DNA from 4 places in the Sutcliffiella sp. NC1 genome. Region 4 is predicted to be linked to each of the others. Evidence: riboswitches for the same ligand, from Rfam matches in the RefSeq annotation. Region 4 holds a riboswitch; each other region holds the start of a gene.
What was found. A riboswitch is a leader RNA that binds a small molecule or an ion and turns the genes downstream of it on or off. The one in region 4 is predicted to bind thiamine pyrophosphate.

Region 1 (8,344 bases), 160 kb from region 4:
ATAAGCAACACCTAATACTCCTACTGTATTATTTAATGCTGCTACTGTACCAGCCACATGGGTACCATGACCATTTGAATCAATATAAGGGTTGGATTCTCCAGAAATAAAACTTGCTCCACCTCTAACGTTCAAATCAGGGTGACTCGCATGTATTCCAGTATCTAATATAGCAACTTTAACACCTGATCCAGTTACACCTGAACTATGGGCTCTATGTGCATTAATATGTGTAACTCCCCACGGAGTAGTTTGTGCGTATGTTTGTACTTCTGCATTATGTTCAATAAACTCTACATTTGGATTATTTTTTAATGCTGCTACTGCTTTTTCAGGCAATTCGATATGCAATACGTTCATATACTGGAATTCATGTAATACGGATCCTCCAGCAGTTGTTACTGATTTCTTTGCATTACTGTCAATTCCTGTTTTAAAACCAATTAAGTATTCTTTTTTTGCAGCTTCGTTATTTTCTTTCGCACTTACTCCTCCAAATGTTAAGGAAAATGCTAAAACTGCTACTAAAAATAAAGCTGTACCTTTTAACCATTTTCTCAAACGACAACACTCCTTCGATTGTTTTGACAATTTTCAAAATTCGTAATTGTCGAGATTGATTATAACACTTATAAAAGTAGGTGCATTGTGTACAGAGAACGATTTTTATTTTCCTATTTTCTAAAGAAAAAGCACCACACCTTATGAAAGATGTAGTGCGTTAAGCTTGTATTTAAGAGAAAAGACCGAGTGAATGTAAAAAAATGATACCAATTCCAATAGGTATAATGTATTTAACTGCAAATAACCAAAGCTGAAATAACAATTTTGATGCTTTCGAACCTTGGAAAAACTCGTCCTCCAAAATCGAAACTGGAATTCGATAGCCAACAAATATCGCTATAAATAAGGCACCGATCGGAAGCGCCATATTACTTACAAGAAAATCAGCAAAATCAAACATAATAAATCCGAAAATAGTAATATTGCTCCATATTCCGAACGATAAAGCAGATGGTATACCTAAAATAAATATAATCGCACCACTAATCCAAGCGATTTTCTTACGATTGGTCGGCTTATTTCTTACTAACACTGAGACGACTATTTCTAAAATAGAAAAAGCTGATGTTAATGTGGCAAATAACAATAGAAGTAAGAACAATACTAGAAAAAACATCCCAAATGGTAGTTGGTCAAATACTGCTGGTAAAACGACAAATACTAATCCTGGGCCTTCATCCGGCTGGAATCCTAATGCAAATACAGCTGGAAAGATAACTAGTCCAGCTAAAATAGATATTAAAATATTTAAGCCTACTACTGAACTAGTTGACTTTACTAAGTCTTCCCCCTTTTGTAAGTAAGAACTGTACGTTACCATAATCGATACACCTACACTAAGTGCAAAAAATGATTGACCAAGCGCTAAAAGAAAGGTAGAGGAAGTTAACTGTGAAAAGTCTGGCATTAAGAAAAAACGTACACCTTCTAATGCTCCTTCAAGTGTTAATGATCTACCAATTAAAACGAGAAATAAAATAAATAATAATGGCATTAATATTTTACTAGCTTTTTCAATTCCACTTTGGATGCCAGATTGAACGACGACAATTGTAATAAGCAGAAAGAAAGCTTGTGCAAGTAATACTTCAGGACCATTTACGATTGTTTCATCGAAAAGAACTCCGAACTCATTCGCATTAAGGTTAGAAAGTTGACCCGTAAAGGATTTTACTATGTATGTCACAATCCAACCACCTACCACACTATAAAACGAAAGCAAAATAAAGGAAGCGACCACACCAAGCACTCCTATATAATGCCATTTACTGTTAGGTGCTAAATGTTTATATGCATGAATTGCATTCTTCTGCGTAGAACGGCCAATAATGAACTCTGCTAACAACATTGGAGCTCCGATAATAATAGTAAATAGAAGAAAGACAAGTAAAAATACTCCCCCCCCATTTGTTCCTGCCATGTAAGGAAATTTCCATATGGCACCTAAACCGATTGCCGACCCAGCGGCAGCTAAAATAAAACCTATCTTTGATGACCATTGCTCTCGTTGCTTCATAAATACACTCCTATTACTGTATAACTTAGTTGTACCCTTCCAAAGGAAGCTGTATGTTGAATGTTGTACCCTTTTTATCTTTTTTGTTTTCAATTTCAATGGAACCATTAAGGTTTTTAATAATATTAAAGGAAATCATTAGTCCTAATCCCGTTCCGTTTTCTTTCGTAGTAAAAAAAGGTTCCCCTAGCTTACTTAAGACTTTTTCAGAAATACCAGGTCCTTCATCACTTATCAGGATAGAGAGAAAACCATTTTGTACAGCTGTTCTAACCGATAACGTACCACCATTTTCCATCGCTTCAATACCATTTTTAATAATGTTAATAAACACTTGCTTCAATTGGTTACCGTCCGCTTTTACATAGTCCTTTTCAATTTGAAAATCAAATTCAAACCAAACATCATTAATAATTGCTTGTGTTTCTAATAATAACGTCACATCTTTAAGTAATGCACTAATTGAAACTGTACGGAATTGAACAGCTTGCGGTTTCGCCAATAATAATAACTCACTACATATTAACTCAATTCTATTTAATTCTCCATTAATTATTTGATAATAATCAGAAGTATGATAGTTCCCAGATTCAATTAACTTAAAAAATCCTTTTATAGCCGTTAACGGGTTTCTAATTTCATGTGCAATGCCTGCAGCTAATTGACCTGCGACCGAAAGTTTTTCAGATTGTACCATTAATTCTTCTGCTTTTTTACGCTCAGAAATATCACGGACAATAATTTGAAGTGCTTTTTTACCTAAATATGTAGTTGGGATAGCCACCATTTCGGTGTACAACTTTTTATCCTGAAAAGTCGTCCATGCTTGTTCAAATAAAGGATGTTTCTTTTCATGCTTACTACTATTAACTGTACGTTTCCAAATATCTTTAAAATGATTTTCTGCAATATTGTGAAAAATACTTTTACCAATAATTTCACCATAACTGTTTGCTTCCAGCATTTTTAACCCCGACTCATTAATAAACACCCATTTTTCTTCACAAATGATACCAATTGTATCAATCGTATTTTGTATTAATGTTCGGAACCTCTCTCGACTTTTTTGGAGGATATTTTGAAAATTTTTTCGGTGTGCAATATTTACTAATACGACAAATGAAGCTATTTTACCACGGAACATCGTCGGTGTCGACATCACGTCAAAATCAATTAAACTTCCATCAGCCCTAATCCATTGTTGTTCCATTAAACCAACATTTTTGCCACGCGCAACTGAAGTTAGCCGATGCTCTACAATATCATGAAACTTTGGATCAATAAACCGGTAAACATCTTTTTCGATAATTTGCATTCGATTATGTATACCTAATAGTTGGCATCCAGTCCAATTTATATACTCCACTTTACCATCAACAATAATTAAAACACCGTTCGGTAATTTTTCAATAAGGTCATGAGCATAATTTTCAATCAGTGGTTTATCTCCCAATGCATTACTCTCATAGCGAGTATACCCTTTTTCTCTATATAATTTATTATTAGTAGGTGACCAACCTGGTACTTGTGAAAAAGTGAACAGCCACTCTCTTTCATTTATGTTAGCTGAGGAACCAACAGAAACTATATTTGCTTTTCCACACAAAAATCCATCTGCAGTTTTTAACCTTACTAAAAAAGAAGCAGAATTGGTAGGTTGTTCAACTAAATTTTCAACTAAATATAGATCTTCTTGATGAATGTGTTCTCTAATAGGTTTTCCAATTAATTTAGAATTGTCCATGTTTAATAATGTCTCACTAGAAGTTGAGCAATATTTTATCTTTCCCAATTGGTCAATTACTAAAAATAAGCTTATGTTATTACTATCTGGATCAGATTGGTCTATTTCAGATTGAACAGGAGAATGGTAATATCCCATAACTTCCCCCCCTAATCATTTTATATATTAATATATTTAATTTGGTTTTAATTATACAATATATTCCGAATTTTTTCTAAACTTTTTCATCAATATGTAGATTCATGTCTTTTTTTTGCATATCACCTGTTCATTTACAGAAATAAATACTTTGGATTTTTTATATTTTACTATAAAATATATGGTAATGACGTATACATAACAAGGGGGAAATGTTCATGAACAATAGAGAAACTGTTGCTTTCGTAGGTACTGGGGTAATGGGGAATAGTATGGCTGGCCATTTATTAAGAGCTGGCTATCATGTTAACGTGTACACAAGAACAAAAGAAAAAGCAGAAAATTTAATAAGCTCTGGAGCAAAATGGTGTTCTACCCCAGCTGAAGCTGTAGCTGATGCGAAATATACGATTACAATCGTTGGTTACCCAAAAGATGTTGAAGAAGTTTATTTCGGAAAAGATGGAATATTAGAAAATGCAAAGCAAGGTTCTTTCGTCATTGATATGACAACATCAACGCCTTCATTAGCAAAAAAGATTTATGCAGCAGCAAAAGAAAAAGGGATTTATAGTTTAGATGCACCTGTATCAGGTGGAGACGTTGGTGCTAAAGAAGCTCGCCTTACCATTATGGTAGGTGGTGATAAAGATGCATATAAAACATGCCTACCTCTGTTCGAAAGAATGGGTAAAAATATCGTATTACAAGGTGAGGCTGGCTCAGGACAACATACGAAAATGTGCAATCAAATTGCGATTGCCACAAATATGATCGGAGTATGTGAATCACTTGCATATGCAAAGAGCTCTGGGCTAGATCCTGTGAAAGTGTTAGAAACGATAACGACTGGTGCTGCAAATAGTTTTTCCCTTAGTAAGTTAGCACCTAGAATACTTGCAGGTGATTTTGAACCCGGTTTTTATGTGAAGCATTTTATTAAAGATATGGGGATTGCCTTAGCTGAGGCTGAAGCAATGGGGTTAAAACTGCCTGGGCTTTCTTTAGCTATCGATATGTATGAAGAGCTTGCCAATAAAGGAGAAGAAAATAGCGGTACACAAGCGTTGTATAAATTATGGGAAATGTAATATTAATGTATTAATAGTAAAATAAAAAGCTGCTTCCTCGCATAGAAGCAGCTTTATAAGTTTTAAGCGTTTGCTTTAAAAAACTTCGGATAAAATTTATATATAATTACTAGTATCGCTATTGTAATAAGCATTTCTGGAACTAAATAAGACAAGTTATAAATAATAGAATATAATACAACCGGTATTCCATCTGGAGCATATTCACCGAACCAAATTACTCCTGAAAGGAAATGACTTATTAAACGTAATGCGGTTCCAAATATCATACCAACTACAATTGTACGAATAGTTACTCCTTTTACGGCAAAAATAGCGGCGAATCCTAACAGTGCAAATGGTAATGGGTAATCTAGAATAAGTTGCGCAGGATGAACAACATAACCTCCTGTTAACCAATTAATAACCCCTACTAATAGTCCGGTTACAACCCCCGCTTTCCAACCTCGTCTAAAAGCAATAACAAAGATTGGAACCATAATTAAAGATATAGATCCACCGTACGCCCAAAGCGCACCAAATTTCACATAGCTTAAAATAACTGCAAGTGCTGCCATCATAGATATTTCTACCATTGTGACTAAACGTTCTCTTTCCATCTGTCTCTCCCTTTCATGTATCCACTAGAAGGCTAGATTAAAGGAACATTTAGAAACGGTTAGAATAAAATAACAACCACTTCCCTACGCTAGTATAAACTAGATCAGGTTCCAAGAGTTAAGGTGTTCACCTCTCTCAGCCTTATCGGCACCTCTAGTGGACTTTCATTTACTTTTCCAATCAATATTGTAACATAATTTTAACAAAAGGGGAAAATTTTAATTGGAACACTATGAAATATCGATTCCTCGTAAATACTCTAGCATAACGTGAACCGCTACACGACTCGTCATATCCCGAAAATCGATTGTTGGATCTATTTCTACAATATCTATTCCACACACTTTATCGTGTTGAGCTACCTTATATACAGCTTCTAACAATTCACGAGAAGTCATGCCTCCGGGACCTAATGCTGGACAACCTGGAGCGTATGCTTGGTCGAGTACATCCATGTCAACTGAGATGTAAATATGATCCACTTTGCCTTGTAAATATTCCAGCGATTCTTCTATAACACACAATATCCCTTTTTCTTGAACATCTTTCATCGTAGAAATACGAATACCTTTCTCAAGAGCAAATTGATGATAATATTCGCTATTAGAGTAGTTTCGAATCCCCACTTGTACTAGGTGGGCACCTTGAAGGACTTCATCCGAAAGTAACCTATTGAATGGTGTACCATTAGTTGGCCCACCATCTTCCGTATTTCTTAAGTCATGATGTGCATCAAATTGAATAACACCAATTGTACCGGCCTTTGCGTTACTCATTCCTTTTACTAGCGAATAAGTAATAGAATGATCCCCACCTATAAAAATAGGGTGTAGGGACGGATTTTCCCTAATTAGCTTCTCTATACTTTGTTCAATGCGGCGATAGCTTTCTTTTATATCTGTTGCATGCATGAGCACATCTCCACAATCGGTAAGTTTACTAGATTGCAGGTCTTCTCTAGTCTCTACTGCATATGTTGAATAGTTGTGAAAAAGTTTTCTTACAGTAGCAGGAGTGAAGCATGCCCCAGAATGACTAATAGATGGCTTGGATAAAGGAACACCAATAACGGCTGTTCCTTTTATCTCCTCTATGCCATTCCACTCCTGTAACAGAGAAGCTGCTTTTTTGTAGTAGCGATCTGTAAACAGTGGACTGCCAGCTTTTTGAATAAACGTTTCCTTATCCAACATAGGCCCCACCTTTCGCTACTTCTTCTCCGTTTAAATAAACTGTATTCGTGTGGTTTACCCCGTAATGATAAGGAACATATAAATAGTTTGGCGCATTCCATACAACTACATTTGCTTTACGTCCTACTTTTAATGCGCCTGCACTACTCCCACGATTAATAGCATGTGCAGAATTAATCGTGACAGCATTCCAAATTTCTTCTGGCGTGAGCTTTAACTTTAGCATTGCTAAGTTCATAATTAGTTGAATGTTTTCGGTAGGAGAGCTACCCGGATTAAAATCTGTCGCTAGTGCAACCGCGGTACCGTTATCAATCATTTCCCTTCCGCGAGCGTAACCTTCTTTATTTAAATAAAATGTCGTACCAGGAAGTAAGACAGCTATTACTTCAGAATTACCTAACTCTTTAACAGCTCTATCAGATGCAGCAATTAAATGATCTGCTGAAATTGCTCCAAGTTCGATTGCTAACTCTGTACCTCCTAAAGAGACAATTTCATCTGCATGTATTTTCAATTTGAATCCAGCTTCTTTTGCAGAAGCTAAGTATCGGGCTGACTGCTCTACGTTGAATACAGCTTCCTCACAAAATATATCAACAAATTCTGCTAAATCTTCTTCTTTTAGCTTCTGAAACATTTGTTTCATTAACTGTAAAAACTCCTCTGACTTTCCTTTATATTCGTTTGGAATAGCATGTGCCCCTAGAAATGTTCTCGGGATGTCTATTTCATATTCCTCCGCTAATTGTTTCGCAACTTGTAGCTGCTTTAACTCTGTATCTAGATCTAAACCGTATCCACTCTTTGCCTCTACCGTTGTAATTCCATAACTAATCAGTCTTTCTAGATGAAAACTAGCTTTTTCTAGTAAATTCTCAAAACTAGCTTTGCGTGTTGCTTCTACAGTTGAAAGAATTCCTCCACCTTGCTGTAAGATTTCTAAATATGGTACTCCTTGCTGTTTTAAAGACATTTCGTGTTCCCTTGAACCTCCAAAAACTAAATGTGTATGGGGGTCAACTAGTCCTGGAGATACTAGCTTTCCACTACAATCTATCACTTTTTTACTCTTCAAATTTAGAGCCTCTGCTGTCGTACCAACAAATTGAATGACTCCATCTTTCCATCCAATCGCTCCATTTTCTATTAGGGGAAGCTTACTCATTTCCTCCCCGTGCACTTGATGATCGTGACCGTGATCCATCGTTAACAACTGACTACAATTTATTAATAGAGAATCTAGCATTATACATCCTCCTTCAACATCGGAATATGAACGCCACGTTCTTTAGCAACCTCTACCGCTTTTGAGTACCCTGCATCGACATGTCGTACGACTCCCATTCCTGGGTCAGAAGTTAAAACACGCTCTAATCGTTTCGCTGCATCATCTGTACCATCTGCGACAATAACCATCCCTGCATGAAGAGAATACCCCATACCTACTCCACCACCATGGTGTACAGAAACCCAACTAGCACCATTCACTCCATTA
Region 2 (8,344 bases), 610 kb from region 4:
TTGTATTATGTAGGATTTAGTATTATTGGACTTGAGTACGCTTTAGTGCTTGCGATATTTGGTATGGTAACGAATGTGATTCCGTATGTAGGTCCGTGGATCGGCGCAATACCTTCGTTTATCGTTGCCTTACTACACTCTCCTATGCAAGCAATTCTTGTCCTAATTATTGTAGTCGTAATTCAGCAAATCGAGAGTATTTTTGTTCAACCACAAATAATTGGAAAAAGAATGTCGATCCATCCAGTTACGGTTATGATCCTTGTCCTTGTTGCAGGCCGTTTCATCGGAGTAGTTGGAATGATATTAGTAATCCCGACATACGCTGTTGCTAAAGTAATTGCAACACACTTATATAGTCTATGGAAAGTTAGAAAAGAAGAACAAGAAAACTTAATTAAGTAAACAAATAGGATCTCAATATGCACTTTCGAAGATCCAACTAGTATTCATAAAGCCAGTCCTATACTTAGTATAGGGTCTGGTTTTTTTTTGATAATTAACTATTCAATGGACAAATAATAACATGTTAAAATAAAGTAAATCCCCATGTAAATGTTGTAGAAACTAAGACGTTGGGAGAGGGAAAATGTTTACGTTTGAAGAAAAGAAATACATGTTGTCCGTTTTAAAAAAGCAAAAGACAAAAGCATTTTTTAGAAAAACGCCTGAAGTAAACGATAGATTAATTGAAAAACTAGAACAAATGATTCGTAACGAAGAAGTGAACGAACGTGAATTGAGAAGCAAATTTTAATTCGAAGAGAATCATCAAAAAGGTGCGCAAATAGAACATTTCGCACCTTTTTAACTTAAAGGAAACTTAGTGAAGTTATGGGAAAGAAGCAAAGAGGTGGTCAGTTTGGAGAAATCACATAATGTAAAGTCTGCGACTGTAATTGGTGCTGGTATAGGTGGCCTTTGTACGGCTATTGCTTTACAACAGAAAGGATGGAACGTTTCTGTTTACGATAAAGCTACAGAACTCAAGGATGTTGGTGCAGGGATTGTATTGTCTGCGAATGCCTTAAAAGTGTTGGGAAAATTAGGACTAGCACTTGAGATCAGAAAAAAGGGTGCCCCGGTTAAAAAGGCCGAAATTAGAACATGGGACGGAAAACCATTAGTGAATGTACCTGTTCATGAACAGGCACAGAGATATGGGAGCTATAGTTATTTAATATACCGTCCCGTCTTACAAAAAGTATTACATTCTGCATTAAATGAAAATACTGTGAATCTTAATAAAAGATTAGTACATATAGAACAGCGTGATTCAAAAGTAAGTGTAGTCTTTGAAGATGGCGATGTAGTTAAAGATAATTTAGTTATTGGTGCTGATGGGATACACTCCGAAGTTAGAAAAAGGGTAATTGGTCCAAGCCCTTTACGTTATTCTGGTTTTACAGCTATTAGAGGAATTTCTGTCTATGAGGATGCACGTTTCCCTATGGAACTAGGTGGAGGTTTCGAAGCATGGGGCCATGGAAAAAGGTTCGGGTTCTCCCATTTAGGAAAAGGAAGAATCTTTTGGTTTGCAGCTATAAATAGTGAAAGTGGCACTATTATTAATTCCCCTCATCCAAAGAAAATCGCTTTAGATCATTTTAGCGGCTGGTGGGAGCCAGTTACTAACGTGATCGAAGCAACAGAAGAATCGAATATAATTGTTCATGAAATTTTTGATAGAAAACCGATGAACACGTGGAGTAACGGAAAGATTACACTGCTCGGTGATGCTGCCCATCCCATGCTACCAAATTTAGGACAAGGTGGGGCGCAAGCGATGGAAGATGCATTAGTGCTCTCTCGCTGTCTTGACGATTACCCGAATGAAGTTGAGAAAGCATTAAAACAGTATGAAGAAATAAGATACGGCCGAACTGCTAAAGTCGTAAAAGGTTCTAGAGCAATGGGAAGAATGATGCAACTCGAAAATCCAATTGCAATTTTTATTAGAAATCAACTGTTACGGAACAGTCCAGAATCTCTTAAAATGAAACGGTTAGAATGGCTTCTAGGACACGAAGTATAGGAGCTAGTAATTTGTGATAGAAGTAATAAAGTATGCCCATAATATGAAACCGTCAGAGCATCATCTTCATATAAAGAAGAAGCTGAGTTAATGAGATATAAAGATATGGGTTAGGTATATAGTTAGATAAGCTTCTTAAATCAATTTTTAAAAAGCGTTGTGGATATTAATCCAAAACGCTTTTTTAATATCTACAAAGATGATCTATATAACTTGAATAGATTTAATTGGGACAGGCCATGTTTCTTGTGTATATGCCATTGTCCAAAATTGATGCTCTAACTGTGTGCTCGTAATAAAGTGCTCACGCATGCGTTTTTTTTCGTATTCACTAGCTTTGGCCGCACAAGCATCTATTTTATCCATAAATGTTTGAGTGATGGTACTAACTTCCTTGTCACCATAAAATGCAATCCATTCGTAGAAAGGATGAGCTGGTGTCGGTTTTACTTCCATCATCAGCTTTTTACCAATTTCCCAATACGTCCAGGGACAAGGGGCGAGTGCAGCAAGTGTTTCGCCAAGTGTACCGTTTGTAGCAGCCTCCATCATATGGCGTGTGTAATGATGTGCGGTTGGAGCAAGTGGAGCTTTTTGTAAATCCTCGTACCGAACACCTGCAACCTTACAAAAGTTATTGTGCGGATGTATTTCTGCATTTAAGACAAACCCTATTTGCTCCTGGAAAAACGTCATATCTTCTCTGTCTGTACATTTAGAAACCGCAAGACCATAAATACGGCAAAATGTCGTTAAGTATTCATAATCTTGTTGTACGTAATGAATGAGTGCTTCTTTCGGTACATTTCCTTCTCCAATTCCTTTTACAAAAGGATGTTCAAAAATTGCTTCAAAGATTGGGTCTGCTTCCTGTCTTAACTGTTTTGAAAATGTCATGTAGTATTCCTCCTCCAAATTAATTTAAGAAGAACACCCACATTCACCCATGGAAGACAATGCGAAAGGGGGTACGCATGAGCTCTTTTTACAACATAAAAAAGCTCCTCTTCCATGGAAAAGAGAAGCATGAGCATACGAAACGTACTCGATGCACCACTTTCCTCCGCTGGTATAAACCAGATCAGGTTCAAAGGGTCCGACGCGTAAAGCGACGTCTCAGCCTATTGGCTCCCCTAGTGGATATCCTATTCCATATACTACATGAATTTAGACATTATTCAATATACAATTGGAAAAATAGTTAATTTTTACTAAAATGTATCGTGATGCTATGTTTTTAATTGTTACTATAGAAATAAGTAGTAAACAAAAAAAGAAAATTAATCTCTAATCTGTCACAAAATAAATCAGTTAATCGTCTTGTTTGTAAAATAGGAGGATGATGACAATGAAGAATACAGAAAGAAATTGTGTTGTAATTGGTGGAGGGATTGCTGGACTTACTGCTTCTATTTATTTAGCACGTGCAGGATTATCCGTTACATTAATCGAAAAAGCTAAAACGATAGGTGGTCGGGCAAAAACAGAAGTGATGGATGGTAGTTATGTCAATTTCGGACCACATGCCTTATATTCAAAAGGAAAAAGTTTAGAAATATTAGCGGAATTAAGCATCTCTCCAAAAGGAAATAGCCCTGCCATCGGGGGAAAGGTGTTTTACAATGATTCACCGTATAACCTTCCCGCCAACCCTTTCTCTGTATTAACTAGTGATTTATTTAATTGGAGAGGGAAAATGGAATTACTCCGCTTTTTTATACTTTTACAAACAAAAAAATTAAAGAGCAACCGAGAGATCTCCGTTGACCAATGGCTTCATGAAAATATAAAGGATGAACGTGTTCAGAAATTTATTCTCATGCTTATACGTTTATCTTCTTACTGTAACGACCCTGATAGGCTTCGTGCCGAAGTTGCATTTAAGCAGCTGCAATTAGGAAAAGCCATTTATGTTCATAACGGTTGGCAGTCAATTATAGAGGAGTTAAAAGAGAAAGCGGAAAAATTAGGTGTCATTATTCAAGCGGGAGCCTCCGTTCAACAAATAAAAGGGAAATTTCCACAGTTTGAAGTGAAATTAAGTAACAATAAATCAATCTTCACACCATATATTTTATCAACAGCAAGCCCAAATGAGTTGAGGAAATTCCTTCAGGGCTATGAAATAGATGCAATCAATGAACTTATACCAGTCCGGGCAGCATGTCTGGATATAGTGCTAAACAATATACCGAATCCTACAGTATCATTCGCCTTGAGCATGGACCATCCACTCTATTTTTCTAATCATTCCAACGTCGCAACATTAAGTGACAATCAAAGCCACTCCGTCATACACGTAATGAAATATTTGAGCATTAATGAACCTAGAACGGATTTAAAACCGGAGCTCGAACAGTTTCTTAGTCGAGTTCAACCAGGCTGGGAAAAACATGTTATATCAAAACGTTACCTACCGAACATAACAGTAACTAATAGTATGATGAAAAAACAAAAAAATGAAATGGAGCAGATTCCAGGATTATTTATTGCCGGAGATTGGGTTGGCGCAGAGGGAATGTTAGTTGACAGTTCTTTTTTTAGTGCAAAGCAAGCGGCCATGAGCATTATTGAATTAAATGAAAAAAGGGAGTGTAGCGACGATGGAAATGGAGGAAGCATATACGCAGTATAAACCGCTACTTTTATCCATATCTTATCAGATGGCAGGAAGTATGACGGAAGCGGAAGATATCGTTCATGATATTTTTATAGATTTTCATAAGATTGATAAGAACAATATTAAAGATTATAAATCGTATTTGTGTAAAATGGCCACTAATCGAACGATTGACCATCTAAAATCCGCGAGTAAAAGAAGAGAACATTATATCGGACCGTGGCTCCCTGAACCGTTAAATACAGATCAAGATCCGCTGCATTCTATCGAACAACATGACCAACTCTCCTACGCGCTCCTAACACTACTAGAAAAACTTAACCCGGTTGAACGTGCAGTATTTGTATTAAGAGAGGTATTTTCTTTTTCCTATGATGAGATGGAGAGTTTCATAGGAAAAGAGGCGGCAAACTGTCGGAAAATATTGAGTAGAGCGAAGAAAAAGCTGCATTTCCATGAATCTAAAAAAAAGAATAATGTAGGTAGGGATGAAGAAGAAAAACTAATTAATCAATTCGTTTCTGCCGTAACGACTGGAAATACAGACGAACTATTTCAACTACTGAAAGAGGACGCAATTTTATACAGCGATGGTGGCGGCAAAGTTACCGCAGCAATATTTCCGATTGTTTCAAGTAAACGAATCGCTCGATTTATATTTGGCTTATTACAAAAATACAGTGATGATACGTCGTTATCCATACAAATGACACTAATCAATGGCCAGCCAGGACTTTTTATCAGTAGTGACCGAGAACCGAGCAGTGCCGTCTGTTTTGAGATTACAGATCAACAGGTAACGCAAATATTTGTAATTCGCAATCCAGAAAAATTAACGTATATGTTGGAAACTGGGAGGGGAAAAAAATGAACCTATTTATTCGTATCATAGAAATATTGTTAGGCACTATTTTTCTCGGAGCAGGACTTAACGGATATGTGGTTTTATTCGGATATGAGGCGTTTGCTCCTACAAGTCCAGCCGCCATGGAGTTTTTAGGAGAGGGATACTTTTTAGCGCTTGAAAAGGGTGTAGAAATAGTTGCAGGGATTTTACTTATAGTTCGTAAATATGTTCCATTAGCATTAACTGCATTAGCAAGCATAATCATTAATATAGTCGCATTTCATATTTTTGTAGATTCTGATTTGTTATTACTTGCTTTATTCATCACATTATTGGAAGGGATATTAGTATGGTACTATCGTGATAATTTTAAAGGGCTTTTGGAAAGTAGGCTAAAATAACAATTACAAACTAACAAATTAATGCTTTAAACCATTTTTTTCTGAATTAAACAAACAGGTGACTTTCTATCTGTGTATCTTATATAATAGTAAATAAATATTTTAATTTTTTAATAATTAATGATACACTAATAATAGAATAATATTGATAAACGGAAAAGAAATGGTCGTACGTTAGTCTTTAAGAGTTAATGTAAGCGCGACCAAATCTTTCTACAAAACTTAGGGGATAAGGGCGATAAATATGAGCAACAAACAAACGAAAACAGACGTTATTTTAATTGGTGCTGGTATTATGAGTGCAACGTTGGGGACACTGCTAAAAGAATTAGTGCCAGACTGGAACATCTCAGTGTTTGAAAGACTGGAAAGTGCAGGAGAGGAAAGCTCTAACGAATGGAATAATGCCGGAACAGGGCATGCAGCATTGTGTGAACTTAACTATACTACTGAAAAACCTGACGGCTCAATTGATATTAGCAAGGCAATAAAAATTAATGAACAGTTTCAAGTTTCGATGCAGTTTTGGTCCTATCTTGTAAACAGAAAACTTATCAATAAACCAGAAGAATTTATTAAACAATTACCTCATATGAGCTTAGTGCATGGGGTACAAAATGTACACTTTTTGAAAAAACGCTTTAAGGCGCTTTCAAACAATCCGTTGTTCCACGGGATGGAATATACGGAAGATCCAGAAAAGCTAATGGATTGGATTCCGCTTATTATGGAAGATCGCAATGTAAACGAGCCAATTGCAGCAACAAAAATTGACTCTGGAACAGATGTTAACTTTGGGGATTTAACTCGCAAATTGTTTACCCATTTAGAAAGCAAAAATGTCAATATCAACTTTAACCATAATGTAGATGGTATGAAACGTACGAACGATGGATCGTGGGAATTAAAAGTTCGTAACATAGCAACAGGTAGAGTAGAGCGTCATACAGCTAAATTCGTCTTTATTGGTGGCGGTGGCGGAAGTCTACATTTACTACAAAAATCAGGCATTCCTGAAGGTAGAGGTATCGGCGGATTCCCTGTAAGCGGCATTTTTATGGTTTGTAATAATCCAGAAATCGTTGAACAGCACCATGCGAAAGTATACGGGAAAGCAAAAGTTGGTGCTCCACCAATGTCTGTACCCCATTTAGATACTAGATTTATAGATAATAAGAAATCATTACTATTTGGCCCGTTTGCTGGTTTCTCACCGAAATTTTTAAAAACAGGATCCATGTTTGATTTAGTAACTTCTGTAAAACCGTACAATGTACTAACGATGCTAGCAGCTGGCGCAAAAGAAATGGCGCTTACGAAATATTTAATTCAGCAAGTCATGCTCTCAAAAGAACAACGGATGGAAGAGTTACGTGAGTTCATCCCGAACGCTAAAGCAGAAGACTGGGATCTAATTGTAGCAGGACAACGTGTGCAAGTGATTAAAGATACAGACGCTGGAAAAGGAACACTTCAGTTTGGTACAGAAGTAATTACTGCAGCGGATGGATCCATCGCAGCATTGCTAGGCGCTTCGCCAGGTGCTTCGACAGCAGTATCTGTTATGTTAGAATTAATGGAAAAATGTTTCCCTCAACATATCGATGAATGGAAGCCAAAAATAAAAGAAATGGTACCTTCATATGGGGTTTCACTATTGAAGAAGCCAGATCTAATTAAAGAGATACACCAAACAACAGCAGAAACATTAGGTTTTATTGAAAAAAAACAAGGTAGTCCCAAAATTAAAACGCGTATTTTGCAGGAAGCATAATTTGCCTTAATGGCGAATTATGCTTCTTTACTTTTCAACGCTAGTATAAACCGGTAGGAAAAAGCGATTCAGTTAGCACAAAAGGTAGCTCGGTTGGCACAAAAGGTAGCTCGGTTGGCACAAAAGGTAGCTTGGTTGGCACAAAAGGTAGCTCGGTTGGCACAAAAGGTAGCTCGGTTGGCACAAAAGGTAGCTCGGTTGGCACAAAAAGTAGCTCGGTTGGCACAAAAGGTAGCTCGGTTGGCACAAAAGGTAGCTCGGTTGGCCCAAAAGTAGCTCCGACTGGCTCCAAAGAGGCTCAAATGGCTGAAGAAATTATCGCGAAAAATGGAATTAGCGAGAAACCGTAGCACAACATTCACCCTAAAAAAGAAGTGGGGAAAAACATCTAGTTTTTCCCCACCCAAATGCACTACCTATCCCGATATTTAGAGGAAACGGTAATATTTCTCTCCAAGTAACTCCTTTTCTTCAAAACTACCGACAGCTAACTGGGCCTTAATGAAAGCTTGTAAATCAGACTGTTCTACATCATACATTACTTCTATTTCTTTAGCGCATAACAGCTTTTCTTTTTCCAGTAAGCTAGACAGAGACGGTTGTTCGTTTCGTTTCGGTTCTTCCTTTAAAACTTGTTCTAACCCAGAAACATAATATTCTAAAGCAC
Region 3 (8,344 bases), 1.1 Mb from region 4:
ATAGCAAAAAGAGGGATTTTGAAACGTTTAAATTAAAGCGCATTAAAAGGAGAGAGTCATGACACAAATTAAAGTGGAAAATTTACGTCTAAAATATGCAGGGGATGAAATGCTTTTCCACGATGTCTCTTTTTCTTGTAAACACGGCGAGAAAATTTTGTTCCTCGGTCCTTCAGGGTGTGGGAAATCAACCCTATTACAGGTTATTTCTGGGTTAATACCGACTGTAATGGAAGTACCGATGCGTGCGGATAACATAATAACACCGGAGTCTTGGGGCTATGTGTTCCAAGACCCGGATTCTCAGTTTTGCATGCCTTATGTAGACGAGGAACTTGCATTTGTACTTGAAAATTTAGCGGTACCGAGAGAAAAAATGGACTGTAAAATAAATTACTTACTTAACGAAGTAGGCTTAGAGCTTCCACACCCCCACACGAAAATAAATGAACTGTCTGGTGGAATGAAACAAAGGCTAGCGATTGCTTCTGTTTTAGCAATGGAACCAGATGTTTTATTTTTAGATGAACCAACGGCGCTATTAGACCCAGAAGGAACAAAGGAAGTGTGGGACACAATTAAACGGGTAGGAGAAGAAAAGACAGTCATTATTGTCGAGCATAAATTAAACTATCTGTTAGATTGGGTAGAGCGGGTAGTCGTTTTTGACGATAAAGGAACAATCATAGCGGACGGAGCTACTTTAGAAGTTTTCTCGCAATACAAGGAAAAGTTAAAAGAATATGGCATTTGGTATCCTGGAGTTTGGGAGGAAGTAATTGATCCAACTAATTTAAACCAAAATCCAGAAAAGGGAGAATCGATTATATCTCTACACGATTTTCAGGGTTTTAGAGGAAAAGAGTGTAAAATTTCAGTGGAGGATGTTACGTTCCATAAAGGTCAATGGACAACGATTATCGGAAAAAATGGCGCAGGAAAAAGTACCCTATTAGAGGCGATTCGAAAGCTTTTAAAAACGAAAGGTGAGCTTCATTATTTCGGTGAAAATTACGAAGAAGAAGTGACGTTTGTTTTTCAAAACCCTGAATTTCAATTTGTTACGCATTCCGTTGAAGAGGAAATTGGATATACGCTATTGCGAAAAGGTGTATCGGAAGTAGAGAGAAATAATAAAGTAGAAAAACTGCTCGACAATTTTCATTTAACACATGTACGAAAAAAACACCCTTTCGAGCTTTCAACTGGACAAAAAAGACGGCTAAGTGTGGCATCAGCGGTTGTACATCGTCCGAGTGTACTCCTTTTAGATGAACCTACATTCGGTCAGGATAGTCGAAATACTTTTTCGATGCTTGAATGGTTACAACAGCTCAAAGAAGAGGGGGTATGTGTTGTGATGGTTACACATGATGAGCATATTGTTGAGCATTTTGCAGATAAAGTGTTAGTAGTGGAGAGTGGAGAAGTAGTAGAAGTAATAGAGAAAGAGAGGTACGTACACGATGCAATGGTCATTACAAGTTAACGAAACGTGGTTGCATCGAGTGAATCCGAGTTTCAAGTTAATAGCAATTGTCCTCCTCTTTGTAGCGGTCCTCTTCATACATAACATAAATGTATTAGTGAATATGACACTATTTATGTTATTGCTCTATATAACGTCAACGGGACATAGTTGGAAGGTAAAGGTCGTTCTTCTCCTACCATTTACCATTCTATTTTTCTCTTCTGCTGTGACGATGATTTTGTTCGGTAAAGGTGATACAACATGGTTTCAATTAGGCATTGTTCACATAAGTGAAGAAAGCTTTTATCGAGGAGTTCATATTGGATTAAGAGCATTAGTGTTTGCGTTTTTAGGTTTACTATTCGCGCTAACAACGAAGCCGGTTCTTTTATTTTATTCTCTTATGCAGCAATGGAAACTACCGCCAAAGTATGCTTACAGTTTTCTCGCGTCTATTCGGCTCCTGCCAATTATGGTAGAAGAATTTTTTACTTTACAAAAAGCGTTAAAAGTTAGAGGGATTAAACAGGAAAAAGGTATGAAAGCTATCATACAAAAGGTCACTTTATATAGTATACCTTTATTATCACAAAGCATCAGAAGGGCGCATCGAATCGCAGTGGCGATGGAAGCAAAAAAATTTTCACAACAAAAAAATCGCACCTATTATTATCAAGTAGAGTACTCAAAAAATGACGTAATATTTACAACAGTTTTATTAATGGTATTACTTATCTCTTTTGTTTCAGCTACCTTTTTCCCTTACTTTTCGATAACGGATGTTAGATATTAAGTTCACTTTTATTTAAAAAAATTGGTTAGTATGCTATACTTTATTTACACAATTTAATAAGAACTTTTCACTAGGGGAGTCGAAATGACTGAGATGGAATAAATTGTTTCCAGACCCTTCGAACCTGATCTGGTTAATACCAGCGTAGGGAAGTGGGTAAATATATTGTATAGAAATATACTATTCATTCATACAAACCACTCTTTACGCTTAGGCGAAAAGAGTGGTTTTTTGTTTAGTATTATGCTAGTAAGGATTTGTTCTATGACGTCTTTTAGTAAAGATTGTAGTACTAATATTTAAAACAGAGAGTGGATCGGAGCGGAGGGAACTTGACTCCTGCGGGAGGAAGAGGGAAGGTCGAGACCCCGCAGGGCGCAGCCCGAGGAGGCTCGACTCCCTCCCCGCGGAAAGCAAGTTCCCGCAGCGAAGAGGAACGGACTATCTCTAAAGGCTCCCATAGTTTACAGGTAGATTTTAAGGTAAGTGTCAACGCTATATGCATTACAAAGGAGATTATCAATCTATGAAGCTACATGTTATTACAGATGGAAAGAAAACGAACGAAGAGTTAACAAACATTTTAAGAAGTATCCATCCATATGTAGACAGAATACATATTCGCGAAAAAGAAAAAACGGCAAGAGAGCTAGCACAATTACTGGAACAAATATTAAAAAGTGGAGTTCCTGCAAACAAATTAATCGTAAATGATCGAGTTGATGTTGCACAAGCATTTTCGGTGCGTGGTGTCCAGCTTGCGTTTCATAGTTTAGACGTACAGTTAGTAAAGCGGGCTTTTCCTAGGTTAGAAATTGGATGCTCTGTCCATTCGATAAAAGAAGCAGCATATGCAGAAAAAAACGGTGCGGACTTTTTACTATACGGCCATATTTTTACTACATCCTCAAAACTAGGGCAGCAACCACGTGGGATAGATAACCTTAAAGTAATGGTTGAGAATAGTTTTGTTCCAATTATCGGTATTGGTGGAATTACACCAAAGAATTTAAAACAAGTAGCTTCCACCGGAGCCTCCGGTGTTGCAGTGATGAGTGGAATAATGGAGAGCAAAAACCCAGTATTGATGGCAAAAAGGTTTCAAGAAAGTCATAGCAGCTATGTGGAAGGAGGAGAGAAATGAATAACAATTGGGACCTAATCGTTGTTGGTGGTGGAGTGATCGGAAATGCAGCAGCCTACTATTTACAAAAGTCAGGGAGAAACGTCCTTCTTTTAGAAAAAGGAACCGTTGGCCAAGGAGCGTCAAAAGCGGCAGCAGGGATGCTAGGTGCTCAAGTAGAGTTGACGGAAGTTGGACCAATGTTTGAACTAGCAAGGGAAAGTAGAAAAATGTTTCCTAGATTACAAGAAGAGTTAAAAGAGATGTGTGGTATCGATATCGAGCTTGTTAGAGAAGGCTTGCTGAAAGTCGCAAAAACAGATGAGGAAAAAGTTCATTTGCAATCTGTAATTGAAGCACAACGTTCATTCGGAGAGAATACAAAATGGCTCGACCGTGAGGAAACACTACAAATGGAATCATCATTAAGTGATAGTATCATCGGAGCTATGGACATACCGAATGATGGGCATGTTAATCCTGTGCAACTTACACAGGCATTTAGCAAAAGTGCGGTCGCCCTCGGTGCAACTGTTAAAGAGTTTGTAGAAGTATATTCGTTCATCGAATCGAGTGGGAAGATAACAGGTGTTCATACGAATATAGGTGCTTTTTATGGCGAAAACATCGTTGTTGCTAACGGAGCTTGGAGTGCCCGTTTATTGAAGGAAGCGAATATAAATCTACCAACCTATCCAGTAAAAGGTGAGTGTATTTCTGTTATAACAGAACGGCCACTCATTAAAAGTACCATCTTTTCACAACGGTGTTACGTAGTCCCAAAAAGCGGAAACCGTTTAATTATTGGTGCAACTTCTATACCTAATAGTTTTTCGGAACATGTTTCCGTTGAGGCAATCTCATCCTTGATTCAAGCGTCCATAGACATTTTGCCTGACATTCAACGAGCTCAGTTTGAAAGGGCGTGGGCTGGAATACGACCGCAAACGATAGATGAGTTACCGTTTCTTGGAGTGCACCCAACAATAGAAAACGTATTTATCTGCACAGGTCATTATCGGAACGGTATTTTACTATCCCCAATTAGTGGAAAGCTTATTGCGGATATGATGAATGGTCATACGCTACCTTCCTATTTACAGGCGTTTACGTTTGAACGATTGAAAGGGGTGATAACAACATGAAAGTAACGATAAATGGTGAACTAATAGAGTTACCTAATGATATTAGAACAGTAGAAGATTTGCTAGCACATTTTCACCTTGATCAAAAGGTAGTCATTGTAGAAAAGAACCGAGATATTTTACAAAAAGAATCGCATCCATCAGTTACGTTAGCAGAAGGCGATCAATTAGAATTAGTACATTTTGTAGGAGGCGGATGAACATGTTAAAAATTGGACCATATGAATTTGAATCACGTTTATTATTAGGAACTGGTAAATACCCGAGCTTTGAAGTACAAAAAGAAGCGGTTGCGGTATCCGAATCAGAAATTTTAACGTTTGCGGTACGTCGCATGAACATCTTTGAACCGAGTCAACCAAACTTTTTAGAAAAACTAGACTTAGAGAAATATACGTTACTTCCAAATACTGCTGGGGCAAAAACAGCGGAAGAAGCAGTGCGCATTGCAAAATTAGCAAAAGCGTCTGGATTATGTGACATGATTAAAGTAGAAGTAATTGGCTGCTGGAAAACGTTATTACCAGATCCTGTTGAAACGTTAAAAGCAACAGAAGAGCTTTTAAAAGAAGGGTTTATCGTTTTACCGTACACTTCAGATGATGTTGTACTTGCTCGCAAACTAGAAGAATTAGGTTCACACGCAATAATGCCTGGAGCTTCTCCAATTGGATCTGGTCAAGGAATTATCAATCCGCTCAACTTAAGCTTTATTATCGAGCAATCAAACGTTCCAGTTATTGTGGATGCGGGAGTTGGCTCACCAGCTGATGCTGCTCAGGCGATGGAGTTAGGAGCAGATGGAGTTTTATTAAACACCGCTGTTTCGGCTGCAAAAGACCCAGTGAAAATGGCAAAAGCAATGAAACTAGCAATTGAAGCAGGAAGGTTAGGTTTTGAGGCTGGGCGTATGGAGAAAAAACGTTATGCCACTGCTAGTAGCCCAACTGAAGGAATGAGTGTTAGCTAATGGAACGCTATTCTAGACAGATACTATTTAAACCAATTGGGGTAAATGGACAAAAGCAATTAACGGAACAGCATGTCCTCATAGTGGGAGCAGGTGCACTCGGTACAGGTATTGCCGAGGCACTTTCTCGAGCTGGGGTCGGGAAAATGACGATTATCGATCGAGATTACGTAGAATGGAGTAATTTACAGCGCCAACAACTATACGGGGAATTAGATGCTGAACATAAAATTCCTAAAGCAGTTGCTGCTAAAACGAGACTACTAGAAATTAACTCATCTACTGAAATAGAAGCAATCGTCGGAGATGCTACACCAGATTTACTAGAACCGTTAATAGATGGTGTTTCTTTACTTTTAGATGCAACAGATAATTTTGATATTCGTTTTATTATTAATGACCTATCTCAAAAATATAATATACCTTGGATTTATGGTGCCTGTGTCGGTAGTTATGGGATTTCCTATACGATTCTTCCAGGAGAAACACCTTGTTTACAATGTTTATTAAAGTCCGTTCCGTTAGGTGGTGCTACTTGTGATACGGTGGGAGTTATTTCTCCAGGAGTACAAATGGTTGTTGCCCACCAAGTAGCGGAAGCGTTAAAAATATTAACTGGTAATCAAAAAAGTTTAAGGAAAAAGTTAGTTTCGTTCGACCTTTGGGAAAATCGCTATTCTTCCATCGACGTAAACCGTATGAAAGATTCTTCTTGTCTATCATGTGGGGAAAGTCGGAGCTTTCCATACTTGTCTTACGAAAATCAAACGAAAACAGCGGTGCTTTGTGGAAGAGACTCTGTACAAATTAGACCGAACACGAACCAAGAAAGAAATCTTGAAGAAATAGAATCGGTATTTGCGGACCAAGGGTTAAAAGTGGATCGAAATCCTTTTCTTTTATCAGTAGAAATTGGTAGTCAACGTCTCGTTTTATTTAAAGATGGGCGAGCTATTGTCCACGGGACAAAAGACATAACGGAAGCAAAAAGTATTTATTATCGATATGTAGGGTAGGTGGCTGACTGTGGTGAAAAAAGCGTTAACAATCGCTGGCTCTGATAGTGGTGGCGGAGCAGGTATCCAAGCAGATTTAAAAACTTTTCAAGAATTAAATGTTTACGGGATGTCGGCAATTACAGCAATAACAGCACAAAATACGTTAGGTGTACAAGGTGTTTATGCCCTTCCGCTTGAAGCCGTAATAGAGCAAATGAATTCTATTGAGGCTGATTTACGTCCGGATGCCCTTAAAACGGGAATGTTGTTTAATAGCGAGCTAATTGAAGCAGTGGCAAACAATATTAGGGAGTTTAATTGGGGCAACGTTGTAATCGATCCGGTCATGATTGCGAAAGGTGGAGCAAAGCTTTTACAACAAGAGGCAATCAATTCTTTACGTGAAACATTAATTCCTCTAGCAACTGTTATTACTCCAAATATCCCAGAAGCAGAAGTAATTACAGAGTTGTCCCTACACACAATCGAGGCTAGAAAAAAAGCAGCAAAAGTTCTTCATAAACTTGGTGCCGATTACGTTGTAGTGAAAGGTGGCCACGGCGAAGAAGAGGAACTAGTGGACTTATTATTTGATGGCCAAAGCTTTGTAGAGTTAAAGAGTACGAGAATTTCTACTCGTCATACTCATGGAACAGGTTGTACGTTTGCGGCCGCTATAACTGCTGAATTAGCTAAAGGAAAGACCGTTGAACAAGCAGTAAAAGTAGCAAAAGATTTTATCCATGCTGCAATAAAAGATGAATTAGGAATTGGCAGTGGACACGGTCCTACGAATCATTGGGCATATCGAAACGCGGCGGTGCACTCATGAACATCTTAAGAAAACATATGCAAGTATATTTTGTGATGGGTAGTAACAATTGTGATCGTAACCCGGAAGTTGTGCTGAAAGAGGCATTAGAAGCAGGTGTAACATGTTTTCAATATCGAGAAAAAGGCGAAGGAGCTAAACTTGGTATTGAAAAGTTAGAGCTGGGTACAAGATTAAAAGAGTTGTGTAACGAGTATGAAGTGCCATTTATCGTAAATGATGATGTAGAACTAGCGATACAACTCGATGCCGACGGTGTACATATCGGCCAAGAGGACGGTAACATTACGTCCATTCGGGAAAAGATAGGGAATGAAAAAATAGTCGGTGTTTCTACACATAATGTGGAAGAGGCCTTAAGGGCGGTAGAACTTGGTGCTGACTACATCGGCGTAGGACCGATGTACTTTACTTCAACAAAGAAAGATATTGAAGAAGTGAAAGGACCATCTGTCATAACTGCCATTCGTGAAGCAGGTGTTACCCTTCCAATCGTCGGCATTGGTGGAATTAACATTTCCAATGCAAAAGAAGTGGTGGAAGCTGGAGCGGATGGTGTCGCAGTCATATCGGCCATATCAAAAGCGGAAAATGCGGAGGAAACAGTTATAAAACTACAAAGAGGTTGAGACAAAACTAATATAATCATGATAAAAAAACGAACAATCGCTGAACTAGCGGAGGAAATATACGTGGACTCCAGCGGGAGGCTCACCAGCCGCCCGCGGAAAGCGAAGTATATTTCCGGAGCGGGTTATTTCCAAACTACTTTATTTGTTCGTCTTTTACTTTAATAAAAATAGTTATGTCCCAAGCTCTTTATTTTGTTATGTTTCATATTCGAGAGGCACTAAAAGGAAAATAACTATTTGCTTCCCCACCATTTATTTCTTACAATATTAATATCTTTTAAAAAGTAAGGATGATTAGTTATGAGAACAATGCCGTTACAAAAAAGAAATATTACAAACAGTAGATTAGTATTAGGATGCATGGGATTTGGTGGAGGCTG
Region 4 (8,344 bases):
AATCGTGCCTCTTTCACCTTCCATTACAGAAATCGTTGGAGAGAAATGTTCTTCTTTCATATTAAAGATTCCCACTTCATCTATTTGCATTTTTACTGGAATAGCAACTAAATGCATGGAAGTACTATTTTCACTCTTTCCATTAACTTTCGGTTCCAATATAGATTGATGAACATATCCAATCAGTATTGGTTGATCAATCGAAAATACTTGATTATTATTGAGAAGCATGGAAAGCATTTGATATTTTCTCCACTCTTCTAACTCGTCTTTTTCAATATTGGATCCATAATGGCTCGTCATTTTTTTGTGTATCTCTGGAAAAACACGACCACTAACGAATTGAGTTGGTGCCGTTAAGACGTTTGCCACATTTTTTTGCGTAATTTCGGAGTTCACTTGGAATTTTTCACCTATTCCAATGTCCCCTAATTTAGTTGCACTGCCCCCAGCTAATAAGTGTGCGTCTTTTAGCTCATAAGGAAGTAAGTTTTCAACGGTACCGACTATTTTTTCACCTTCAATACTGAGATTAACATTCATATCTCCTAAGTCCACAGATTGAACTTTTCCTAGTGCAGAACGAATAGACCAATAATCAACATTGTTATACGTTATTTCTGTCCCTTGTACGCCAGTCTGAATGTAAGCGTGACGTCTTGCTGTTTCAAAGTTATTATCATAACCATACACAATTGGGAACAAATCTACTCCTTCATGCTCAGTAGAAATTTTGTACGCTCCACCACTATTCGTTAGTATTGATATAATACCAACACCTGAAGCTGGCTGAGACGAGTCTTCATTCATTAACAATATAGTAGATTCGTTAATTTGCGTTCCTGCGATTCGATCTTTCGCACCAATGACAAAGATCATCACACTAGTCGTAATCGCAATCGTCGGAATAATCCACCACGCATGTTCACGTTTATCCTTTTTGTAAAGAATAAAATATAATACAGGTATTAAAACTATTAAATAAATAATAAATGCTCCAATTAATAAGGGAACGGAAATAATGGAGCCCGGAAACGATTCTCCAACACTTGTCAGTTCGTAAAGGTTTTCATAAAAACTAGGATGGTGGTAGCTATTCACGTTTTTACTAGAAGCTTTTTGTAAAATGGCCCTCCACCACAAATTTAAATGCTCCCAATCCTTCCAAGCATCTGATCCTAAATTACTATTTACTTGTGTAACCTTACCAAGGCCAATTGATTTATGATAAACGAGTGGAACATCGCCATCCTTTGCGATTACTTGAGCGTTTTCATCACTTCCTTGACCAGTAAACGTTGAAATTCCAGTTGGTAAACTTCCATCTTCAACGAGAGAATCCAATGCAACTTCAGTGGATGGTTGGAAGAGTAAAAAATCTTGTAATTCTCCTAAGTCGTTGGAAATCCCTATTTTCGTATCATAAATAATCGATCCACCGCTAGCTACCCATTGTTTGATGGCGGTTTGTTGCTCCGAAGTAAGCGTTGATATAGCAAAATCATGTACAAGTAGCACATCGAACATTTCTAAACCGAACGATTGAGTAGGAATGTTATCGGCTGAAACATTTAATAACTCAATAGGTTCCGATTGATGACGAATTAGTTTGAAATAATTTACTGCATCGAAGTTATTACTTAGCACTCCAACAACTAACCGATTGTCGCCTAAATAACGAGGTTTTGCGGACGCATTACCTTTTAGCTTAATTTCTTTCCCTTTTTCTACTCCTCCTTCATAAAAACTAATAAAATTTGGAGGTGTGTTGCCATAATAGGAGAAATATTCGTTCATCCCTTTTACAGACAGCTCTACTGTTTTCGTTTCTCCAGCTCCTATTTCTACTGGCACAACGTAGCTACCTGATGCATTGTAACTCGGACTCGAGAAAACGACTAAATCTCCTTTTATATACTCACCGTTATTTTTTAGCTGGACCCTAACTGGGAATCCTTTAAACTGTTGAACTTTATTATCAACCCCATATTCCACCTTCACTTCTACGTTAGTTTCTGCATTGGTGGTCGTAGGATTTAAAAAACTAAACAGTAGTGCAATAAGCATAAAATACATAAATTTCCTCAAGTGACTTCCCCCTATATCATTATGTAACCTAAATCTTATTTCTCTTTTTTGGTAAAATAATAACTTCTATCTTCTTAGACGGTAAATGGAATGAAAAAGTTTTCCTTTTCTACATATATTTCTTTAAAAGATTACATTGCACTCTGTATCGATTCCCAATCAACAAGTTTTCTTAATAGCTCATCAACGCTCCAAAGAATAATAGAAGCTAAAGTTGAGCCGATAAACAAAATCCCCCCAAAAAAGCCCCATTCCCCAAATGGTTCCTTAAAAATAAAACCGACGATAAACACACAAACTAGACCGAAAAAAAGATGAATCCCAAACGATACTGCAAGCCTTTTCCTCTTCTGTATATTTCTCGTTAACCTTTCAGCTAAAAACGTAACAGGCATACCGTACAGTAAAATAAACGGTGTCCCATACATGAGAAATACCCCATACATTCCCCAAAAGATAGATGAGTCACCACCCCAAACTACTAAAAATAACGGGACTAGTAAGCTTGTTAAAATAAACGCAATTATCTTCCTTAATATCACCAAAATCCCTCATCCCCAAAAAAGTAAAGAGACGACAAAATCTCTCTTACTATAAATTCCATACGGCTTAAAAAAATCCTTTTTATGTAAGAAATATGTTGAACCTTGTCGATTTGGTTCCATCATAAAAGACCGACTGCTTCTGTTGTAGTCGGTCTTTTTTTCTGTAGCACAACCATTACTTAAGGGACTTTTTTAACTCGTTTAAAACATAATTTTCTCGTTTCACCCAGCTGTTCTGCTCTACTTCATTTATTATTTTGTTATTTTGTACAATCGCTTCGTTTATGGAGACCCATTTAGGTGTAAATTGCAGGGCTGCTTCATAATCATCTAGCTTTAGAGCATATTGTTCCTTATCTGTTAAATCTCGATAATGGAGTTCAGTAATTTTTGGATCATTTTCGATTCTTGTTAAGTATTTTTGAAAAGCTGTTAAGTAATTTTCGATCCTTGTTAAGTATTTTTGAAAAGTTGTTAAGTATTTTTCGACTCCTGTTAAGTATTTCTGAAAAGCTGTTAAGTAATTTTCGATTCCTGTTAAGTATTTCTGAAAAGCTGTTAAGTAATTTTCGATTCCTGTTAAGTATTTCTAAAAAGTTATGATGTTCATATTCATCCCGGCGTTTTTCTACTCCATTTCCTAACTTTTTTCCTACTAACTCTCCAACACTTCTATTCTTTCTGCTTGTACATTAATTAGTTCCTTCTCCAAGTCACTCTTTTGCTCTAAGAGGATTTTCAAAACTCTAGATACGTCTATTTTCGTTTTTTCTGTTTGGTCGTAACAGTCATTAATTTTTCCGTGTACAATCCAATCAACAATGATGCCGTCAAAGAAGTAGTCTGCAAATGTTAATAATCCACCTGTCTCGAAATTCGCATCAAAATGACTTTCAATATCTAACAACTCCTCTTGAAACTGGCGTAAACGGCTTTGAGCTTGATGTATGTAACGTTTTGCCTCATCAAACCGACTATGTTTCATTGCGGTAGAAATGATCCCTCCACCGAACATATCAAATGTGGACCAATTTTTTGCCGAATTTAATTCATTCAACGCTCTATTTAATGCCAAAACAGTGCTATTACCCGCATCTATTGCCTCTTCATATTCTTTTAAACTAGCAGTTATCGTTGCTTCTCGATCAGCAAGTGTATATAGTCTTTCGCTCCATATGGAATGTTTGTCATGAATTAAGCGCTCTTTTTCTTGAATAATTTTTTCATACTCTATATCGGCATACGCAACATCGAGGTGCTTATCCTTATATTCTTCTAACTCTCGCTCCATATCGGAAATTGTTTCTAACGCTTCAGTGTACTTTAACTTCGCAGCTAATACTTCTTGCTGCTCTTTATCTAACTTTTCAAGCTTTCTACCGATTATTGTGTAAAAAATATTTGATAAGGAGAAGCTTTCTAATCGAGTAACATCTTCCTTTTCTTTCAACAATTGCTTTTCTAATTTATTTTTCTTAGATTCTTCTGCCTGTAAGGATGCATGTAACCGTTCGATATGCTCCTCATATTTTACTTTTTTACGCATTTTTTCTTTTGATACTATTAACTTTTCATTTAAGTCTGTGAACAAATTGTTTCCCCCTTAATACTTCTATACTAATAGTACGAAATATTAAGTATAGAAGTTTCATTACGTTAAAACGAAAAAAAGAGTAACGAAGCATCGTTACTCTAGTATATCTTAGTTATTCTCCCGGCCACATTTGGTTGTTGTACGCCATGTCCCAGAACATATATTCAAATCGTGTTGTGTTTAAAAAGATTTTCTCTAATTCTAGTAGCTCAGTGTCCGATTTTCCTTCTGCTAATTCATCCATTAAATCAATACACCACGTTGCAAGCTGACCAAATTCCTCTGAGCTGTACATACGAACCCATTCACCATACAACTCATGATCCGTTGCACCAGGAATTTGACTTAACTCTTTCCCAATTTCCCAATAGCTCCACGCACAAGGCAAAAGGGCTGCTACGAGTTCCGCCAACGTCCCGTTTTGTCCTTTATGTAACATATAATGTGTATAAGCTAAAGTGATAGGAGACGGCTCCGCATTTTCTAACTCTTCAGGAGATATACCAAACTGAGCTGCATAACTACGGTGAAGATCCATTTCTTCATGTAGCGTTCCGTGCAATAGCGCTGCAAATTTCTCCATCGTTTTCACATCTGTTGCTTTTAATGCCCCAATACTGAACAATTTAGCATAGTCAATTAAATACACATAATCTTGGACCATATAAAATCTGAATTTCTCTTTATCTAGTGTCCCGTTCCCCATTTCCACCACAAATGGATGGGAATGATTTTGTCTCCAAATTGGCTCTAACTTCTCTTTTAATCTCTCAGTAAATTTCATTTGTATCCTCTCCTTTTTAAAAATAAAAAACCACTCTCTAAAAGAAAGTGGTTATAGTTGAAAGAGACATACCTGTCCTATATACTCCACTTCCCTTCGCTAGCATTACCTAGAGCAGGTTAAAGGGTTAAGACAGATTGTCTCTCTCAGCTAAAAAAGCACCCCTAGTGTTTTTACACTATTTAATTACATCTTGATGTTAACAAACATTCTGAACATTTACAAGGCATATCATTTTCATACACTAGTTTCTATGTGTTGACTTTATGAAAGTTAACAACATTTGCGAATATAAATCCGGTTGGTCTCTATGAACTAAATGTCCAGCGAATGGAATGATGCCTAAATGTATATGTTGATTCATTTCCTTAAATGTATTGGTTGCTGAAACTTCTAATTCTTTTTCTTCACCAATTAAACATAGAGCAGGAGTGTTGAGTTCGGCAACATCCGCTATTTCTTCAAAAGGATAAAAGTCTTTTTCGTTAAATGAACGTAACAGTGATCTCCAGTCATTTTCTCCATGTATTTGATTTAAGTAAGTTACTACTTCTTCGTTTTTAAATAAGTGTTCTTCGTATCTTTCCGCTTCATCTTTTGTTAGTTCCTCCCAGTTATCTGGTTTAATAGGAAAAATACCTGAAAAACAGACTGAAAGTACTCTATTAGGATACTTCTTAGCAAAAAGTAACGCAGCAATCCCACCGATTGATACGCCTGCAATATGACATGCTACAATATTTAATGAATCTAACGTATCTAAAATATCATCTGCACTATGACTGAAATAATGATCAATCGGACCAACGGATTTTCCGTGTCCTCTTAAATCTGGACGAATCACTTTATATCCTTTACTACAAAAAAATTCACTTTGTTCCTCATATTCTGTAAATCCAGTCATTCCACCAGAATGAATTAAGACTAAAGGTTCACCTTCACCTGCAATCGTTGTATGCAAAATCATACGCCTTCCCCCTTGGATGTTTTCCTGATTATACCATTAATAGATTCATATAAATAATATTATTTAAATATTTTAGATTATGTTAAGATATAACCTATGTTAACTTTAATTTCATTTTGGTTTACTCTTACTTAAGCGGAGGTAATTATGTACAAATTACGCGGACATCATTTATTTTGCCTACTCGGCTATCGAGGGATGGGGTATTCAAAAGAGTATGTGGAGAATATGACGAAATTGCATCAAACGCTTCGAAACGATCCTGAAACATGGATTCAAATCGTAAAAGGACCAGATCAATTGTGTGAAAAATATCCTAACACCGGTGAATATCATTGTAAAGACAAAACCATATATGAGCGGGATGCCGCTATTTTAGAAAAGATGGATTTAAAAATTGGGCAAATGCTAAAATGGAAAGACATTGAATTTCGAATTCGTCAGCATGTAGTGCCAACTGATATACAAACCGTTTGTGAGTCTTGTTCATGGAGAACATATGGTGTGTGTGAGGAAGGTGTACAGGAAATGTTGGATGGGAAAGGATTGAGAAAAGTAGAGTAATTGGAAAACAGTTCTTACTCTCTTAGCAAGAACTGTTCCCCCCCCTTCCTATACTACTCATTGATTAATTGTGGATATACTTTTACAAAATACTCTTCTAATAGCTGTTCTAGTTTACCATCTTGAGAGTAATATTCTCGATCAGCTATTTCAATGACCTGATAAAAACTGTCCTCGACCATTTCCCCTGCTTCTAGAGCTTTAAAAAACTGCCACATCTCGTAGCCATACTTTTTCATAATAACTGCACATTCATTGGCACCTATTTTTACTAAAACGTAAATTAAATCGTTTAAATAATCGGATACACCTACTTCTTCAATATCCCCCTGCATCCAATTGAAGAAACTTTCATGCCCTCCGCTTTCTAGCTCTGAATAGTACTGAAAGACGATAAATAATTCGTTGAGCATTTTACTTTCTGTTGGATAATCATTACTACTTATTATTTGTATTACTGCATTCCATATGTCGTCTTTACTCATCTTTTCTAGTTTTGTCATTGTCCTATCTTCTTTCTTTAGTTAGTTTACTTTTTTATTTTTCGACAAAATGTTTGAAAAACCTCTATATCACTTGTGATTTTTTGATAAATATTTAAAGCTTGTTTGCAATTAAAATAAACGAGCTTGTCCAAGTTCCATATTCACGCTGACTTTACATAGTTTTATGCTTAAAAAATCGGAGGGTATGCACCACTTTGACCAAGCATATGCATCACTTCCCGTTTCCTATGCACCAACACTACCTTTATGCTGACTTTTCGGTAGCTTATGCACCACAACCGGTGAGGGTATGCACTACTTTGACCTAACCTATGCACCACTTCCCGTTTCCTACGCACCAGCACTACCTTTATGCTGACTTTTCGGTAGCTTATGCACCACAACCGGTGAGGATATGCACTACTTTGACCTAACCTATGCATCACTTCCCGTTTCCTATGCACCAGCACTACCTTTATGCTGACTTTTCGGTAGCTTATGCACCACAACCGGTGAGGGTATGCACCACTTCTCGTTTCCTATGTACAATTACTCTTATGCCATAAAAGAAGGTCCCCGAAGTCAGTTTTAACTGATTTGGGGACCGCCACTATTCATTAATTTGTTGTTGAACTTGTTGAATTTTCTGTTGAGCTTTTTCAAGTTCTTTTTGAGCAAAGTGACACGCCTCTGCTTCTGGACTATTAGAGCTAACTTGCTTTAAATGATGATGCGCTTGATGGATTATGTCTTGTGCTTCTTGTAGAGTGCTTTTAAAATTCATACGGTTCATCCCTTCAGGTCATTATTCCCATTTAACTTGTGCAAATCTATGCCGGAATACACTTATGATACGAATATATTTTTTAATTAAAAGACTCTGCCATTTTAACGAGCTGCTTTTTACTAAGTTCTGATGGAGTAACTTTTGAGAAATATGTGATTTCGTAATAGAGATCTCCATCCTGCCATGAAAGGATTCTTTTCATTGTGTCTTTCGGAATAAACACTGCTTCTATGTTATTGTGTATGACAACTTTCCTTTGCTTTATTTCATTAGAATATGTAATGGGGATGTTTGTAATTCGATACTCAATTACATTCTTATCTTTTATTTAAAAGTCTCACTCTTAGTTGATGATCGGTTGCCCCAGATTCTAGCATGCTCATTTCTTCAAATGGAACTTTAGTAGGAATTTTTACATCTAAGGGAAAGTTAGAACGTTCGATTTTTTTCATAACTTCTGATGTATTATAATCATACATCTTGCTTCTCATGACCGACCAATTAACTGCTAGAGAAAGAAATGCAAACAT

Region 1: it holds a riboswitch for thiamine pyrophosphate, as region 4 does, so the genes downstream of both, thiT (energy-coupled thiamine transporter ThiT) here and tenA (thiaminase II) in region 4, are expected to answer to the same signal.
Region 2: it holds a riboswitch for thiamine pyrophosphate, as region 4 does, so the genes downstream of both, tenA (thiaminase II) here and tenA (thiaminase II) in region 4, are expected to answer to the same signal.
Region 3: it holds a riboswitch for thiamine pyrophosphate, as region 4 does, so the genes downstream of both, tenI (thiazole tautomerase TenI) here and tenA (thiaminase II) in region 4, are expected to answer to the same signal.

The regions. Positions count from the first base shown of each region.
Region 1 is NZ_CP115153.1:2,317,266-2,325,609, reverse strand. Features, by position in the region: gene O1A01_RS12130 (S8 family peptidase) at 1-561, opposite strand, end outside; gene O1A01_RS12125 (sodium-dependent transporter) at 734-2,080, opposite strand; gene O1A01_RS12120 (ATP-binding protein) at 2,106-3,962, opposite strand; gene O1A01_RS12115 (NAD(P)-dependent oxidoreductase) at 4,181-5,053, shown strand; gene thiT (energy-coupled thiamine transporter ThiT) at 5,116-5,652, opposite strand; TPP riboswitch at 5,717-5,818, opposite strand; gene hutG (formimidoylglutamase) at 5,884-6,846, opposite strand; gene hutI (imidazolonepropionase) at 6,836-8,095, opposite strand; gene hutU (urocanate hydratase) at 8,095-8,344, opposite strand, start outside.
Region 2 is NZ_CP115153.1:1,545,109-1,553,452, forward strand. Features, by position in the region: gene O1A01_RS08045 (AI-2E family transporter) at 1-405, shown strand, start outside; gene O1A01_RS08050 (hypothetical protein) at 590-757, shown strand; gene O1A01_RS08055 (FAD-dependent monooxygenase) at 854-2,035, shown strand; gene tenA (thiaminase II) at 2,240-2,932, opposite strand; TPP riboswitch at 3,077-3,180, opposite strand; gene O1A01_RS08065 (phytoene desaturase family protein) at 3,384-4,670, shown strand; gene O1A01_RS08070 (RNA polymerase sigma-70 factor) at 4,639-5,526, shown strand; gene O1A01_RS08075 (hypothetical protein) at 5,523-5,903, shown strand; gene O1A01_RS08080 (malate:quinone oxidoreductase) at 6,148-7,677, shown strand; gene O1A01_RS08085 (hypothetical protein) at 7,809-8,027, shown strand; gene O1A01_RS08090 (DsbA family protein) at 8,106-8,344, opposite strand, start outside.
Region 3 is NZ_CP115153.1:1,087,009-1,095,352, forward strand. Features, by position in the region: gene O1A01_RS05495 (ECF transporter S component) at 1-4, shown strand, start outside; gene O1A01_RS05500 (ABC transporter ATP-binding protein) at 59-1,489, shown strand; gene O1A01_RS05505 (energy-coupling factor transporter transmembrane component T family protein) at 1,467-2,264, shown strand; TPP riboswitch at 2,327-2,432, shown strand; gene tenI (thiazole tautomerase TenI) at 2,791-3,408, shown strand; gene thiO (glycine oxidase ThiO) at 3,405-4,532, shown strand; gene thiS (sulfur carrier protein ThiS) at 4,529-4,732, shown strand; gene O1A01_RS05525 (thiazole synthase) at 4,735-5,502, shown strand; gene O1A01_RS05530 (thiazole biosynthesis adenylyltransferase ThiF) at 5,502-6,518, shown strand; gene thiD (bifunctional hydroxymethylpyrimidine kinase/phosphomethylpyrimidine kinase) at 6,529-7,332, shown strand; gene thiE (thiamine phosphate synthase) at 7,329-7,961, shown strand; gene O1A01_RS05545 (aldo/keto reductase) at 8,265-8,344, shown strand, end outside.
Region 4 is NZ_CP115153.1:2,154,653-2,162,996, reverse strand. Features, by position in the region: gene O1A01_RS11290 (DUF8725 domain-containing protein) at 1-2,088, opposite strand, end outside; gene O1A01_RS11285 (hypothetical protein) at 2,220-2,630, opposite strand; gene O1A01_RS11280 (hypothetical protein) at 3,289-4,224, opposite strand; gene tenA (thiaminase II) at 4,340-5,011, opposite strand; TPP riboswitch at 5,086-5,187, opposite strand; gene O1A01_RS11270 (alpha/beta fold hydrolase) at 5,256-5,978, opposite strand; gene O1A01_RS11265 (DUF1284 domain-containing protein) at 6,126-6,542, shown strand; gene O1A01_RS11260 (DMP19 family protein) at 6,596-7,045, opposite strand; gene O1A01_RS11255 (hypothetical protein) at 7,638-7,811, opposite strand; gene O1A01_RS25450 (DUF4367 domain-containing protein) at 7,894-8,058, opposite strand; gene O1A01_RS11250 (hypothetical protein) at 8,132-8,344, opposite strand, start outside.